DNA from 3 places in the Pseudaquabacterium inlustre genome. Region 3 is predicted to be linked to each of the others. Evidence: predicted binding sites of a transcription regulator. Region 3 holds the regulator's gene; each other region holds the start of a gene.
The links. Region 3 encodes sigma-54, which starts transcription at its own class of promoters, with help from an activator protein. Its sites were predicted from a motif close to TGGCANGNAANCTGCTTT; they were not measured.

Region 1 (5,142 bases), on a different contig from region 3:
TGGCCGGCTCGCAGGTGAGCAGCTGGCCGTCGGCGCGCACCTCGTAGGTCTGGGCGTCGATCTCCATCACCGGCATGGCGTTGTTCAGCAGCATGTCGGTCTTCTTCACCGTGCGGCAGTCGCGCACCGCCGACAGGTGGCGGGCCAGACCGTAGCTCTCGGCGGCACCGCTGGCCAGGGCCGAGCGGCTGACGAAGCTGATGGATCCCGTGCCCACCGCCTTGCCGAAGCTGCCGAACATCGGCCGGTAGTGCACCGGCTGGGGCGTGGGGATGCTGGCGTTGGGGTCGCCCATGGCCGCGGCGGCGATGAAGCCACCCTTGACGATGACGCTGGGCTTGACGCCGAAGAAGGCCGGGCGCCACAGCACCAGGTCGGCCCACTTGCCCGAGCGGATCGAGCCCACCTCGTGCGCGATGCCGTTGGCCAGCGCCGGGTTGATCGTGTACTTGGCGATGTAGCGCTTGATGCGCTGGTTGTCGTTGCGCGACGAGTCGCCGGCCAGCGCGCCGCGCTGGGCCTTCATCTTGTGCGCCGTCTGCCAGGTGCGGATGATGACCTCGCCCACGCGGCCCATGGCCTGGCTGTCGCTGCTCATCATGCTGATGGCACCCAGGTCGTGCAGCACGTCCTCGGCGGCGATGGTCTCGCGGCGGATGCGGCTTTCGGCGAAGGCCAGGTCCTCGGCGATGCTGGCATCGAGGTGGTGGCAGACCATCAGCATGTCCAGGTGCTCGTCCACCGTGTTGGCGGTGTAGGGCATCGTGGGGTTGGTGCTGCTGGGCAGGAAGTTGGCCTCGCCCACCACGCGCAGGATGTCGGGGGCATGGCCGCCGCCCGCGCCTTCGGTGTGGAAGGCGCACAGCGTGCGGCCCTTGGTGGCGGCCACGGTGTCTTCGACGAAGCCGCTCTCGTTGAGCGTGTCGCTGTGGATGGACACCTGGGTGTCGGTGACCTCGGCCACGCCCAGGCAGCTGTCGATGGCGCTCGGCGTGGTGCCCCAGTCCTCGTGCAGCTTCAGGCCGATGGCGCCGGCTTCGATCTGCTGCAGCAGGGCTTCGGGGCGGCTGGCGTTGCCTTTGCCCAGGAAGCCCAGGTTCATCGGGAAGGCCTCGGCCGCCAGCAGCATGCGGCGGATGTTCTCGGGCCCCGGCGTGCAGGTGGTGGCGAAGGTGCCGGTGGCCGGCCCGGTGCCGCCGCCCAGCATGGTGGTGACGCCCGACATCAGCGCCTCTTCGATCTGCTGCGGGCAGATGAAGTGGATGTGGCTGTCGATGCCGCCGGCGGTGACGATCATGCCTTCGGCCGACAGGATCTCGGTGCCGGGGCCGATGACGAGATCGATGCCCGGCTGCACATCGGGGTTGCCGGCCTTGCCGATGCCGACGATGCGCGAGCCCTTGATGCCGATGTCGGCCTTGACGATGCCCCAGTGGTCGACGATCACCGCGTTGGTGATCACCAGATCACAGGCCTCGCGCAGGCCGGGGCCGTTGGGCACCTGGCTTTGGCCCATGCCGTCGCGGATGGTCTTGCCGCCGCCGAACTTGACCTCTTCGCCATAGCCGCCGGCACGCAGTGTCAGGTCGTCCTCGACCTCGAGGATCAGGCCGGTGTCGGCCAGGCGCAGGCGGTCGCCCACGGTGGGGCCGAACATCTCGGCATAGGCGCGGCGGTGGATGGTCGCCATGTCAGGCCCGCCCGGCCGCCCGAAGGGCCTGAGTCGCCCCCTCGGGGGGCAGTGAACGAAGTGAGCGTGGGGGCATCATGTTGAGAGTTTTCCCTGGATGAGGCCGCGGAAGCCGTAGACGGTGCGGTTGCCGGCGTAGTCCACCAGTTCCACAGTGCGTTGCTGGCCGGGCTCGAAGCGCACGGCCGTGCCGCTGGCGATGTTCAGGCGCATGCCACGGGCGGCCTCGCGGTCGAACTGCAGCGCGCCGTTGGTCTCGGCAAAGTGGTAATGGCTGCCCACCTGGATGGGCCGGTCGCCGCTGTTCTGCACCGTGACGGTGAGGGTGCGGCGGCCGGGATTGAGTTCGAGCTCGCCCTCGTCGGTGAGCAGTTCGCCAGGGATCATGCGCAGCGGCTCCGGGGTGAGGGGGTCAGCGGCGGCGGTCGCCGAGGTAGACGACGGCGGCCACGGCCACACCGGCCAGCCACAGCAGGGCGTCGCCGGCATGCCAGTGGCTGGCGCCGGGCAGGCCATGGCCGTCATGCGCCAGGGCGGTGAGCGTGGTGCAGGCCAGCAGGCTGGCGGCGGTGAGTCGCTTGAACATCATGGCGTGTCGCTCCGGCACTCAGGCAATGGGTTGATGCACGGTCACCAGCTTGGTGCCGTCGGGGAAGGTGGCTTCCACCTGGATCTCGGGAATCATCTCGGCCACACCCTCCATCACGTCGCTGCGGGCGAGCACGGTCTTGCCTTCACTCATCAGCGCGGCCACGGTCTTGCCGTCGCGGGCGCCTTCCATGATGGCGGCCGTGATCAGGGCCACCGCCTCGGGGTGGTTGAGCTTCAGGCCACGTGCCTTGCGCCGCTCAGCCAGCAAGGCAGCGGTGAAGATCAGCAGTTTGTCTTTCTCGCGGGGGGTGAGGTCCATGGCAGCGTGCTTTGCATGATTGGTGCCATGTGATTCTTGCCGGTTTTGAGTTCGGCCTGCCATGCATGCTGAGACCGAGCGGCCTCGGGGCGGCCGGGCCTGGGGTGGGGCTCAACTGCTTGGCCCACGGCTTTGCCGTGGGCTTCCCTGCGCTGCTCAGCCGGGTGGCTGGTGCGGCGCAACTCCCGCCGCTCGCTCACGCTCGCTGTGGTCGGACAAGCGCCGCAAGTCAGTTGTCGATGTGCGCCTCTCGGCGCACCGCCACCCGGCCTGCGCTGCTCGGCGGCGCAGATTCACCCCACCCCAGGCCCGGCCGCCCCGAGGCAGACGCACCACGCGGTGCGGGGCGTCGTTTTCCTCGGCAAGCGGAAATGTGTCGGGCCGAGGACGCCGGGTGGCCGGGTGGCGTAGGTAAAAGGGGGAGGGCCGAAGGCCCGGAGGACACGGAGCCAGCCGGCCACCCGGTGGCCTCGGCCTCGCACAGGAAGCGGCAGGCCCACATTGGTAGCACAGCTTCGGTGCCAACCGGCGCCGCTGCATTGAATCGGTGCGTGAATGCGCTTGAGTGGTGCGCATGCGGCAAATGGCACCGTCCCAGTGCGGGCGCGATTCTTGATGGGGCACAGGCATGCATTCCGCGCCCCCCGCCGCGCCACCGCAGCAAGTGGTCACCTTCCGACGCGACTACAACCGCTGGGTGGCCAGCGAGACGCTGGAAGACTATGCGCTGCGCTTCACCCCCCGCGCGTTCCGCAAGTGGAGCGAATGGCGCGTGGCCAACACCGCGTTCGGTGCGGCCTCGTTCCTGATCCTGGAGGCCGTGGGCGCCACGCTGCTGGTGCAGCACGGCTTCATGAACGCCGCGCTCGCCATCCTGGCCACCGGGCTGATCATCTTCCTGGCCGGCCTGCCGATCAGCGTGTACGCCGCGCGTTACGGTGTGGACATGGACCTGCTCACCCGCGGCGCCGGCTTCGGGTACCTGGGCAGCACCATCACCAGCCTCATCTACGCCAGCTTCACCTTCATCTTCTTCGCGCTCGAGGCCGCGGTGATGGCCTACGCGCTGGAACTGGCCTTCGACATCCCGCCGGCCTGGGGCTACGGCCTGTGTGCACTGGTCGTGATCCCGCTGGTCACGCATGGCGTCACGGTGATCAGCCGGCTGCAGGTGTGGACCCAGCCGCTGTGGCTGCTGATGCTGGTGCTGCCCTTTGCCGTGCTGCTGGTGCGCTCGCCGGGTGAACTGGCTGGGCTCACCCGTTCGGCCGGCGTGTCGGGGCATTCGGGCTTTCACTGGCTGGACTTCGGCGCCGCGCTCACCGTGGGCATTGCGCTGATCACGCAGATGGGTGAGCAGGCCGACTACCTGCGCTTCATGCCCGAGAAGAAGCCCGGCCGCGCCGCCCACTGGTGGGCCGGCACGCTGCTGGGCGGGCCGGGCTGGGTGATCGTGGGCGTGGCCAAGATGCTGGCCGGCGTGGTGCTGGCCTGGCTGGCGCTGCAGCACATGGTGCCGGCCGAGCGCGCGGTCGATCCCAACCAGATGTACCTGGCGGCCTGGGAGTACGTGTTCCCCAACTACAGCTGGGCCGTGGCGGCCACCGCGCTGTTCGTGCTGGTGTCGCAGCTCAAGATCAACGTCACCAACGCCTATGCCGGCAGCCTGGCCTGGAGCAACTTCTTCTCGCGCGTGACCCACAGCCACCCCGGCCGCGTGGTGTGGGTGGTGTTCAACACCGCCATCGCCCTGGTGCTGATGGAGATGAACGTGTTCCAGGCGCTGGGCCATGTGCTGGGCCTGTTCAGCAACATCGCCATCGCCTGGATCATGGCCGTGGTGGCCGATCTGGTGATCAACAAGCCGCTGGGCCTGAGCCCACCGGGCATCGAGTTCCGCCGCGCCCACCTGCACGACATCAACCCGGTGGGCGTGGGCGCGATGGGCATCGCCTCGGTGGCCAGCGTGGCGGCGCACCTGGGCGCCTTCGGGCCGGGGCCGCAGGCCTTCTCGGCCATGATCGCGCTGGCCGTGGCCATGGTGGCGTCGCCGCTGATCGCCTGGGCCACCGGCGGGCGCTTCTACATCGCCCGCCGCACCCGCGCCGCCCGTGCCGTGCAGGCCGCCGCCGATGGCGACGGCCGCTATCTGGGGGCGGCCACGCTGCGCCGCTGCGTGGTGTGCGAGCGCGATTACGAGCCCGAGGACATGGCCGCCTGCCCGGCCTATGGCGGCCTGATCTGCAGCCTGTGCTGCACGCTGGACGCGCGCTGCGACGACCTGTGCAAGCCCCAGGGCCGCCTGGCCTGGCAATGGGGCCGGCTGCTCGAGCGCCTGCTGCCGGCCGCCGCCGCGCCCATGCTGCGCCGCGGCCTGGCCGACTACCTGCTGCTGATGGGCCTGGTGCTGCCGGCGCTGGCGCTGCTGTTCGGCGTGCTGTATGCGCTGGGCCAGCGCTCGCTGGCCACGGCCGATGCGCTGAGCGCCGCCGCCGTGGCACCGCTGCTGCGCAGCGGCCTGCTGCAGGTGTTCTTCGTGGTG
Region 2 (5,142 bases), on a different contig from region 3:
GCTCAGGTAGCGGCGGCCATGGGCCACGGGCCGCCGGGCCCGCGGGCTCACTTCTTCCAGCGCAGCTTGCGGTAGATGGTGTTGCGGCTGATGCCCAGGCGCTTGGAGGCCTCGGAGATGTTGCCGCCGGCCAGGTCCACCGCGCGCTGGATGGCCTCGATCTCCTGCTCCTCGAGCGAGCGGATCGCGGTGGCCGAGTCGGGCGACGCCGGGGTCGGCATCGCGCCATAGGGCGGCAGGCCGCCGGGCGCGGCCGGCATCGGCGTGGCCACGGGCTGGGCCTGGCCCATCGACGACGGCATGGCGGGCAGGCTGGCCATGGACGCCGGCGCGGCCATCTGCGGCAGCGTCATCGCGGCCAGCGGCTCGGCGCGCGGCAGCGCGGCGGCCTCGGCGCCCAGCGCGGCGCGCGACTCCTCGAGGAAGTCGTCCGACAGGTGCTCGCGCGTGATCACCGACTCGCTGGCGGCCATCACCGCGGCGGTGCGCAGCACGTTGAACAGCTGGCGCACATTGCCCGGCCAGGGGTAGCGCTCGAACAGGCGTACCACCTCGGGCGTGAGGTCGAGCCGGCGCGTGCCGCGCTCGTCGCCGCGGCCCTCGCCGAGCTGGCGGTCAAGGATGCGGCGCACCAGCACCATCAGGTCGCTGCGCTCGCGCAGCGGCGGCAGTCGCACGGCCAGGCCGTTGAGGCGGTAGAACAGATCCTCGCGGAACTGCTTGGCGTCGATCATCTCGCGCAGGTTGCGGTGCGTGGCGCAGATGATGGACACATCCACCGCCACGCTCTTGGTGCTGCCCAGCGGCGTGACCTGGCGCTCCTGCAGCACGCGCAGCAGGTGGGCCTGCAGGCCGATCGGCATGTCGCCGATCTCGTCGAGGAACAGCGTGCCGCCGTTGGCCTGCACGATCTTGCCCACCTGGCCTTTGCGGCGCGCGCCGGTGAAGGCGCCGTCCTCGTAGCCGAACAGCTCGGCCTCGATCAGGGTCTCGGGGATGGAGGCGCAGTTCACCGCCACGAAGGGCTGCTTGGCGCGGGCCGAATCCATGTGGATGGCGCGCGCCAGCAGCTCCTTGCCGGTGCCGGTCTCGCCCAGCACCAGGATCGGGATGTCGCGGTCGAGCACGCGGCGGATCTTGTCGATCACGCTGGCCACCTGGGCGTCGCCGGTGCGCAGCTGGTCGAGGCCGGAACTGCTGCGCTCGCTGCGCGGCGCCGCGGTGCCGATGCCGCCGCCGCCGCCGCTGGCCACCGGGCTGGCGCCGGCCTCGGCCGCGGTGCCGCTGCCGTCGAAGCCGGCCTCGCGCGTGCCGGCGGCCGGCTCGACCGCCGCCCCCGACACCGCCTCGGCCAGGCTGGTCCACACCGGCCAGTTGAAGCGGGCGTGGATGTGGAACTGGCGGCCGCCGTTCAGGTGCACCGGCATCGGCGTGGCCAGCGGGCTGCGGAAGCGATCGACCAGTGCGCCCACCGTGGTGCCGAACAGCGTGGTGAGGCTGTGCATGCGCAGCGCCGCGCCGCTCAGGCCCAGCTGCTCCAGCGCACCACGGTTGGCGCCGACGATCTTGCCGTCGGCGCTGATCGCCAGGATGCCCTCCATCAGCGTGCCGATGAACTCGACGCGGCTGTGGAAGTGCACCCGCATGACGTTGCGGTAGTCGTCCGTCAGCCAGTGGTTCTCGATCATGCGCGCCGACATCTTCACCAGCGCCATCGTGTGCTGGTGGTAGCTGCGCTGGTCGCCCGACACGTCCAGCACGCCCAGGATGTTGCCGCGCGGATCGAGGATGGGCGCGGCCGAGCAGGTGAGGAAGTGGTTGGCGTGCAGGTAGTGCTCGTCGGCGTGCACGAGCGTGGGCGTCTCTTCCACCAGGGCCGTGCCGATGGCATTGGTGCCCTTGGTGGTCTCGCTCCAGTTCACGCCCGGCTGCAGTGCCACCTTGCTGGCGCGGCTGAGGAAATCGTCGTCGCCGATCGAGTGGATGATGGTGCCCGTGGCATCGGTCAGCACCACCATGTTCTCGGTGTTCACGATCTGCTCGTAGAGCATCTCCATCACCGGCGCGGCATGCTCGTGCAGGCGGCGGTTGCGGTCGCGCACCACCACCATGTCGGGCCGGGCCAGCGGCGACAGATCGGGCGCGTCGATGCGCGACACGCCGAGTGCAGCGCAGCGTTCGTGCGACTGCTCGATCTTGTCGATGTGATCGTGGCCCAGATTGAGGCTGGAGGCGATCGGTCGGGCGGGCGCGTCGCTGGCGCGGCGGATGCCCTGACTACCGAACGCCGGGTGAAACGGCCCTCGCATGTGCTCTTCTCCTGCCCGCTCGGTGGCGGTTGTCTCCTGTCGCGGGCACCTCTCCCGGCGCCGCGGCGGCACACATCGCAAGACCCGGGCCGAGCCCGGATTGCTCCATATCGGCACAAAACCGCTACCGAGGGGCGCGATGGTAGCGCGAAGTGTCACGCGCAGGGTCGCCAGGGGGTGGGCCAGTGCGGATGCGCTGGGGCATCATCCGCGCTTCGCGGCCCAGGAATTGGATGGCATGGCGTTTGCAGACGGGCCCGCCGGTCGTGTTTCATCAATGGACGGAGACAGCAACATGTCGAGCACCTTCAAGCCCTCTTTCATCCTGCGCCGCGCCGGTGTGGCCGCCGCGCTGGCCCTGGCCGCCGCCACCGCCTGGTCGCACGGCGACGTGACGCCGCAGGCCGTGGACACCAAGGACCTGCCCCAACTGGGCGAGCAGTGGCGTGCCGAGAACCCGTATCGCAAGAACGACAAGGCGATCAAGATCGGCACCTCGGCCTACAACCAGAACTGCGCCCGCTGCCACGGCCTGGAGGCCATCTCCGGTGGCATCGCGCCCGATCTGCGCAAGCTCGACAACGAGTGCGCCGGCCTGAAGGACGAGAAGAAGCGCGCCGCCTGCGTGAAGGACGTGGACGACTACTACCTGTCCAGCGTGCGCCGCGGCAAGGTGCGCAACGGCGCCGTCTACATGCCCCCGTTCGAAGGCATCCTGAACCAGGAAGCCATGTGGTCGATCAAGGCCTATCTGGAGACGCGCCGCGAGCGCGCCTTCTGATCGCGCGCCTGCCGGTCTGACCCGGGCGACGACCTGGGCAAGTTGACCGCCGTGACCCCGCCGGCCTCAGGGCCGGGGGTGGCGGTTCGATACTGCGTCACCCCCTGGAGACACCATGACGCAACGAGATCCGGCGGCCCTGGGCCGCCGCCAACTGCTGGCCGCCGGCGCGGCCGCGCTGGCCACCACGGCCACGCCGCTGGCCGCGCTGGCGCAGGACGGCCAGAGCGCGCTGGCGCGCATCCGCGCCCGTGGCACCCTCACCGTGGGCCTGTACCACGAGCTGCCGCCGTTCCATGTGGACGGCAAGGGCATCGAGGTGGAGATGGCCAACGCGCTGGCCCAGGCGCTGGGCGTCAAGGCCTCGCTGCTGCCCTTCCATGCCGGCGAGAACATGGACGACGACCTGCGCAACATGGTCTGGAAGGGGCATTACCTGGGCTGGGGCCCGGCCGATGTGCTGCTGCACGTTCCGGTGGACCGCCCGCTGATGCTGGGCAACCCGAAGGTGCAGATCTTCGCGCCGTACTTCCGTGAGCGGGTGATGATCGCCCGCGACCTGAAGGCCGTGCCCAAGTTCGATTCGCTGGACGACATCGCGGCGCAGCAGCGCATCGCGGTGCCAGGCCTGAGTCTGGCGGGCTGGCTGCTGATCGGCGCCGACGGCGGCAAGTACCGCGAGCGCCTGGTCACCAAGCTGAAGGACGGCTGCGAGGCCGCCCGCGCGCTGGCGGCCGGCGAGGTGGCGGCCGCGGCTGGCCATGCGTCGGAGCTGGAGTCGGTGCTGGGCGGCGACCCGCGCTTCTCGATCGAGCCGCTGCCCATCCCGCGCGGCCGCGACGGCTGGGCCGTGGGCTGTGCGGTGAAGAAGGAGTCCGAGGACCTGGCGCAGGCGGTGCAGGCCGCGATGAACGGCCTGGCGACCTCGGGCGAGCTCAAGCGCATGTTCAACGCTGCCAAGGTGACCTGGCGGCAGCCTTGAACTGGGGCACCCGGCCTCGCGGTGACGCGGGGCCACCTGCCGGGCGGGTCGCCGGCCGGCTTGGGGCGGCCCGGCGCTCGGTCGGCGCCGCTTCGATCAGCTGTTGCTGGTGGCTCTGACCTCGTCGATCGAGGTCAGGCCGGCCAGCACCTTCAGGATGCCGTCCTGGCGCAGCGTGCGCATGCCTTCGCGCATGCCCAGGGCCTGGATCTGCTCGGCCGCGGCCGTGGTCTGGATCAGGTGGCGCTGTTCGCGGCTGATCAGCAGCAGCTCGTGCAGGCCCACGCGGCCCGAGTAGCCGCTGCCGTTGCAGCGCTTGCAACCGGGCGCGTGGTGGCGCAGCAGCGCGCCGTCCTGCCCGTAGCGCTGCGTCCAGTCGGCCAGCAGCGCATCGCGCGTGGGAGCCGCTGCGCCGTCCGGGTAGGCGTGCAGGTACTCGTCGAGCAGCAGCTCGGTTTCTTCCAGCGTGGCCGGTTGCGCGGTGACGCACTGCGGGCACCAGCGCCGCACCAGGCGCTGCGCCAGCACGGCCAGCAGGCTGTCGGCGAAGCTGAACGGGTCCATGCCCATGTCCAGCAGGCGGATCACGGTCTCGGGCGCGCTGTTGGTGTGCAGCGTGCTCAGCACCAGGTGGCCGGTCAGCGAGGCCTCGATGGCCATCTGCGCGGTCTCCTTGTCGCGGATCTCGCCCACCATCACCACGTCGGGGTCGGCGCGCAGGAAGGCGCGTAGCGCATTCGCGAAGGTCCAGTCGATGCGCGCGTTCACCTGCACCTGGCGCAGGCCGGGCTGGCTGATTTCCACCGGGTCCTCGGCCGTCCAGATCTTGCGGTCGGGCGTGTTCAGATGCGCCAGCGCGGCGTGCAGCGTGGTCGTCTTGCCGCTGCCGGTGGGGCCCACGCACAGCACCATGCCGTAGGGACGCTCGATGGCGTGCTTCAGCCGTGACAGCGTGTCGGGCTGCATGCCCATGCTCTCCAGCGGCAGCGCGCGGGCGCTGGCCAGCAGGCGCATCACCACGTCCTCGTAGCCGCTGGCGGTGGGGATGGTGGCCACGCGCAGCTCGAGCT
Region 3 (5,142 bases):
CCTGCCCGCCCTCACCCCGTCCGCCGCCCGGCTGCTGCCCGGTGCCGCCCTGGCCTTGACGCTGGCGGTGGCCGGACCGGCGCTGGCCGAGCGCGCCGACCGCACCAAGCCGATGGCGCTGGAAAGCGATCAGCCCTGCGTGGTGAACCTGGCCAAGCAGATCAGCCAGTGCAGCGGCAACGTGGTGATCAGCCAGGGCACGCTGCTGTTGCGCGCCGACAAGCTGGAGGTGCGTGAGACGCCCGAAGGCTGGCAGGTGGTGCAGGCCAGCGGCACGGCCGACAAGCCGGCCCGCGTGAAGCAAAAGCGCGACGGCATCGACGAGAGCGTCGAGGGCCAGGCCCAGCGCATCGACTACGACAGCAAGACCGGCGTGATCCGCTTCGAAGGCGCGGCCGTGGTGCGGCGCCTGCGCGGCGCCACGCTGGCCGATGAGATCCAGGGCGCGCGCATCGTCTGGGACGGCCAGGCCGAGACCTTCAATGTGCAGGGCGGTGGGGCCACCACCGCCACCAACCCCGGCGGCCGCGTGCGCGCGGTGATCACGCCACGCCCCGGCACCGAGGCCGCCGCCGCGATGGCCGCCGAGGCCGCGTCCGCACCCGCGCAGGCCCCGCTGAAGAGCACGCCGGCCCTCGGGGAGCGGCGGTGACATCCGCCCAGGCGCCAGAGCGCGTGGCGATGGCGGCGCAGCCCCCGATCGGCCAGAGCCAAGGGCTCCAAGGGCTGACGGTCCAGGGGCTGCAAAAGAGCTACGGCTCGCGCCAGGTGGTCAAGGAAGTGCACCTGGCCGTGGGCGCCGGCGAGGTGGTGGGCCTGCTGGGCCCCAACGGCGCCGGCAAGACCACCACCTTCTACATGGTGGTGGGTCTGGTGCGTGCCGATGCCGGCGAGATCCGCATCGACGGCCAGGCCGTGCAAGGCAAGCCCATCCACCAGCGCGCGCGCATGGGCCTGAGCTACCTGCCGCAGGAAGCCTCGATCTTCCGCAAGCTCACGGTCGAGGAGAACGTGCGTGCGGTGCTCGAGCTGCAGGTGGGCGCCGACGGCCGGCCGCTGGCGGCCACCGAGATCCAGCAGCGCCTGGACGGCCTGCTGCACGACCTGAGCATCGAGAAGCTGCGCGACTCGCCGGCGCCGGCACTGTCGGGCGGCGAGCGTCGCCGTGTCGAGATCGCCCGCGCGCTGGCCACGCAGCCGCGCTTCATCCTGCTCGACGAGCCCTTCGCTGGCGTCGATCCGATCGCGGTGATCGAGATCCAGCGCATCATCGGCTTCCTGAAGCAGCGCGGCATCGGCGTGCTGATCACCGACCACAACGTGCGCGAGATGCTGGGCATCTGCGACCGCGCCTACATCATCAGCGAGGGGCGCGTGCTGGCCGAAGGCACGCCGTCCGAGATCGTCGAGAACGCCGACGTTCGCCGGGTGTACCTCGGCGAGCATTTCAAGATGTGATGACAGGCCCGAAGTCATGAAGCCTTCATTGCAGGTCCGCCTGTCGCAGCACCTGGCGCTGACGCCCCAGCTGCAGCAATCGATCCGCCTGCTGCAACTCTCCACGCTGGAGCTGCACCAGGAAATCGAGCAGATGCTCGAGGCCAATCCCTTCCTCGACGTGGAGGACGGCGGCGACGACTCGCTGGCCTATGGCCTGGAACGCGTGGCCGCCACGCCGGAGAGCGGTGCCGGCGCCGAGCGCGAGAAGGAGCGCCTGAGCGAGCGCGAGGACGCCGGCAGCGACGAGCCTGCCGGCGTGGACACCGCCGAGTTCGGCGCCACCGAGCGCGACGACTGGGAGAACGGCACCGAGCGTGACGACTTCGACGGCATCCGCGAGGCGCCCAGCAACAGCCCCTCGGGCAGCGGCGACGACGACTTCGAGCCGGTGGACGCGGCCAGCAGCGGCCCCACGCTGCAGGAGCACCTGCGCCGCCAGCTGCTGGGCATGCGCCTGTCGGACGAAGACGCGGCCACCGTGATGGTGCTGATCGAGAGCCTGGACGAGGACGGCTGGCTGGCCGACCCGCTGGCCGAGATCGCCGAGCGCGTGGCCGCCTCGCTGGACATCCCCGAAGACGACCTGGAGGCGCGCGAAGACCTGTTCGAGCGCCTGCGCTGCGGCCTGAAGTGGCTGCAGAGCCTGGAGCCCACCGGCGTGGGCGCCGCCAACCTGGGTGAGTGCCTGTGCCTGCAACTGCGCGAGAAGCCGGCCAGCCCGGCGCGCAAGCTGGCCATGCGCATTGCCGAGCAGCACCTCGAGCTGCTGGCGCGGCGCGACATGAAGAAGCTGACGCAGGCCACCGGCGCTGATGAAGCGCTGCTGCGCGAGGCCCAGGCGCTGATCCTGACCTGCGAGCCCAAGCCGGGCCGGCCGTTCACGCGCGCCGAGGCCAACATCATCGTGCCCGACGTCATCGTGCAGAAGGCCGGGCGCGGCTGGAAGGCCGTGCTCAACCCCGACGTGATGCCCAAGCTGAAGATCAACGACCTCTATGCGCAGGCCATCCGCGGCCAGCGCAACGGGGCCGCGGGTGGGCTGTCGTCGCGGCTGCAGGAGGCGCGCTGGTTCATGAAGAACATCCTGCAGCGCTTCGACACCATCCTGCGCGTCAGCCAGGCCATCGTCGAGCGGCAGAAGGGCTTCTTCACCCACGGCGAGATCGCGATGAAGCCGCTGGTGCTGCGCGAAATCGCCGACGAACTGGGCCTGCACGAGAGCACGATCTCGCGCGTGACCACGGCCAAGTACATGAACACGCCGTTCGGCACCTTCGAGCTGAAGTACTTCTTCGGCTCCAGCCTGAACACCGAGGCCGGCGGCAACGCCAGCTCCACCGCCGTGCGCGCGCTGATCAAGCAGCTGGTGGCCAACGAAGACCCGGCCAAGCCGCTGTCGGACAGCCAGCTGTCGGACATGCTGTCCGAGCAGGGCATCCAGGTGGCGCGGCGCACGGTGGCCAAGTACCGCGAGGCGCTGAAGATCGCGCCCGCCAACCTGCGCAAAGCCCTTTGACCAAGACCCCCCGTCCGCCGATCGGCGGCTACAAGACCCAGCGCCACACCGAGGCGCGTGGGCCCGGCCCGCGTTCCGGCGGCCCTGGCGGTCCGGCCATGCGCGGTCCCGGTGGCCCCGGCATGCCGGCCCGCGGCCCGGTGCGCCTGCCCGTCAAGGCCATCGCGCCGGTGGGCGACACGCCGGTGTCGCTGTTCCTGCCCTGTGCCGCTGGCGTCGAGCCGCTGCTGGCCGACGAGGTGGCGGCCCTGCTGGGCGTGGACCGCGCCGTGGTGCCGGCCGACCCCAGCCGCCGCCGCGTGGTGGAGCAGCGTGGCGGCGTGCAGGTGCTGGGCGATGCCCGCGTGGCGATGCAGCTGAACCTGCACAGCCGCCTGGCGCAGCGCGTGCTGTGGCCGCTGGCCTTCGGCCCCTACGAGAGCGAGCACGACCTGTACGACCTGGCGCGCCGCGTGCCGTGGGGCGACTGGATCACGCCCGAGCAGACCTTCCGCATCGACACCAGCGCCACGCGCAGTCCGCTGCAGAGCCTGAACTTCGCCACGCTGCGCGTGAAGGACGCGCTGTGCGATGTGCTGCGCGACGCCACCGGCAGCCGCCCCAGCGTCGACACCCGCCACCCCGATCTGCCGCTGGTGCTGCACCTGACGGCCGACACCGCGTCGCTGTATGCCGACACCTCGGGCGAGGCGCTGTTCAAGCGCGGCTGGCGCGACGAGCGCGATGGCGGCCTGAAGGGCGAGGCGCCACTGAAGGAAACCCTGGCCGCCGCGATGCTGGCCGCCGCCGGCTGGCAGGGCCGGCCCGAAGACGGTGCGCTGCTCGACCCCTGCTGCGGCGCCGGCACCATCGCCATCGAGGCCGCGCAGATCGCCTGTGGCATCGCGCCGGGGCTGAAGCGCCGCTTCGCCTTCGAGCGCATGCTGCCGTTCCGCACGCAACTGTCCGCCTGGGGCCAGCTGAAGGCCGAGGCGCAGGCGGCCGTGCACGCGCCGGCCGTGGCCATCCACGCCGGTGACGTGAGCTTCCGCATGACCGACTTCGCCGCGCGCAATGCCCAGCGCGCCGGCGTCGGCCATGCCATCGTCTTCAAGACCGCCGACGCGCTGCAGCGCCCGCCGCCGGCCGAGGCCGGCCTGCTGGTGTTCAACCCGCCGTACGGCGAGCGCATCGAGGCCAAGGGCTCGCGCGGCGAGCGCGGCGCCGAGCGCGCGGTGCGCGAGGGCTTCGCTGAAGGCCCTGCGGGTGCGCCCGAGGGCGAGAAGGACGCCGCCGGCGCCGCCTTCTTCAGCGGCCTGGCCGCGCACTGGAAGCGCGCCTATGCCGGCTGGACGGCCTGGGTGCTCAGCCCCGACATGAAGCTGCCGCAGGCCCTGCGCCTGAAGGAAGCCCGCCGCGTGCCGATGTGGAACGGTCCGATCGAGTGCCGGCTGTTCCGCTTCGACCTGATCGCCGGCTCGGCGCGGGCGCCGCGCGCCGAGTGATCAGCGCGCCGGCCGCACCTGGCGCAGCCACAGCAGCGCGGCCCCCATCAGCGCCAGCGGCAGCAGCGCGCCCAGGTTCATGGCCTGCCAGCCGCCGGTGGTGACCAGCGCGCCCGAGCTGAACGAGGTCAGCGTCATCGTCGTGTAGACGCAGAAGTCCAGCGCCGCCTGGGCGCGGGTCTTTTCCTCGGGGCGCCAGGCCTCGGTGGCCAGCGTGGTGCCGCCGATGTAGAGGAAGTTCCAGCCCAGGCCCAGCACCATCAGCGCGCCCAGGAAGTGCATGACGTCGTTGCCCGACAGCGCGAACGCCACGCAGCCCAGGTTCAGCAGCAGGCCCACGGCCATCACCGGCTCCACGCCGAAGCGCTGGATCAGCCGGCCGGTGACGAAGCTGGGCACGAACATCGCCAGCACATGCCACTCCAGCACCAGCGCGGCGGCCGAGAACGGGTGGCTGCACTGGGCCATGGCGATGGGCGTGGCGGCCATCAGCAGGTTCATCACGCCGTAGCCGATGCTGCAGGCCGCGGCGGCGATGATGAACAGCGGCTGGCGCACGATCTCGCCCAGCGGACGGCCCTGCACCGCACCACCGCCCTGGCCCGGCAGCGGCGGAAAGGGAATCAGGCTCATCACACCCAG

Region 1: the regulator sigma-54 is predicted to act here: its motif matches at 2,611-2,628, upstream of AACH10_RS19050 (urease subunit gamma).
Region 2: the regulator sigma-54 is predicted to act here: its motif matches at 2,544-2,561, upstream of pedF (cytochrome c-550 PedF).

Annotation. Positions count from the first base shown of each region.
Region 1 is NZ_JBBUTH010000009.1:359,525-364,666, reverse strand. Features, by position in the region: gene ureC (urease subunit alpha) at 1-1,690, opposite strand, end outside; gene AACH10_RS19060 (urease subunit beta) at 1,766-2,077, opposite strand; gene AACH10_RS19055 (hypothetical protein) at 2,103-2,279, opposite strand; gene AACH10_RS19050 (urease subunit gamma) at 2,298-2,600, opposite strand; gene AACH10_RS19045 (ATP-binding protein) at 3,229-5,142, shown strand, end outside.
Region 2 is NZ_JBBUTH010000001.1:853,605-858,746, reverse strand. Features, by position in the region: gene AACH10_RS03695 (hypothetical protein) at 1-10, shown strand, start outside; gene AACH10_RS03690 (sigma-54-dependent Fis family transcriptional regulator) at 48-2,309, opposite strand; gene pedF (cytochrome c-550 PedF) at 2,605-3,090, shown strand; gene AACH10_RS03680 (substrate-binding periplasmic protein) at 3,206-4,072, shown strand; gene AACH10_RS03675 (GspE/PulE family protein) at 4,169-5,142, opposite strand, start outside.
Region 3 is NZ_JBBUTH010000008.1:160,648-165,789, reverse strand. Features, by position in the region: gene lptA (lipopolysaccharide transport periplasmic protein LptA) at 1-652, shown strand, start outside; gene lptB (LPS export ABC transporter ATP-binding protein) at 682-1,458, shown strand; gene AACH10_RS15310 (RNA polymerase factor sigma-54) at 1,475-3,016, shown strand; gene AACH10_RS15305 (THUMP domain-containing class I SAM-dependent RNA methyltransferase) at 3,013-4,500, shown strand; gene AACH10_RS15300 (MFS transporter) at 4,501-5,142, opposite strand, start outside.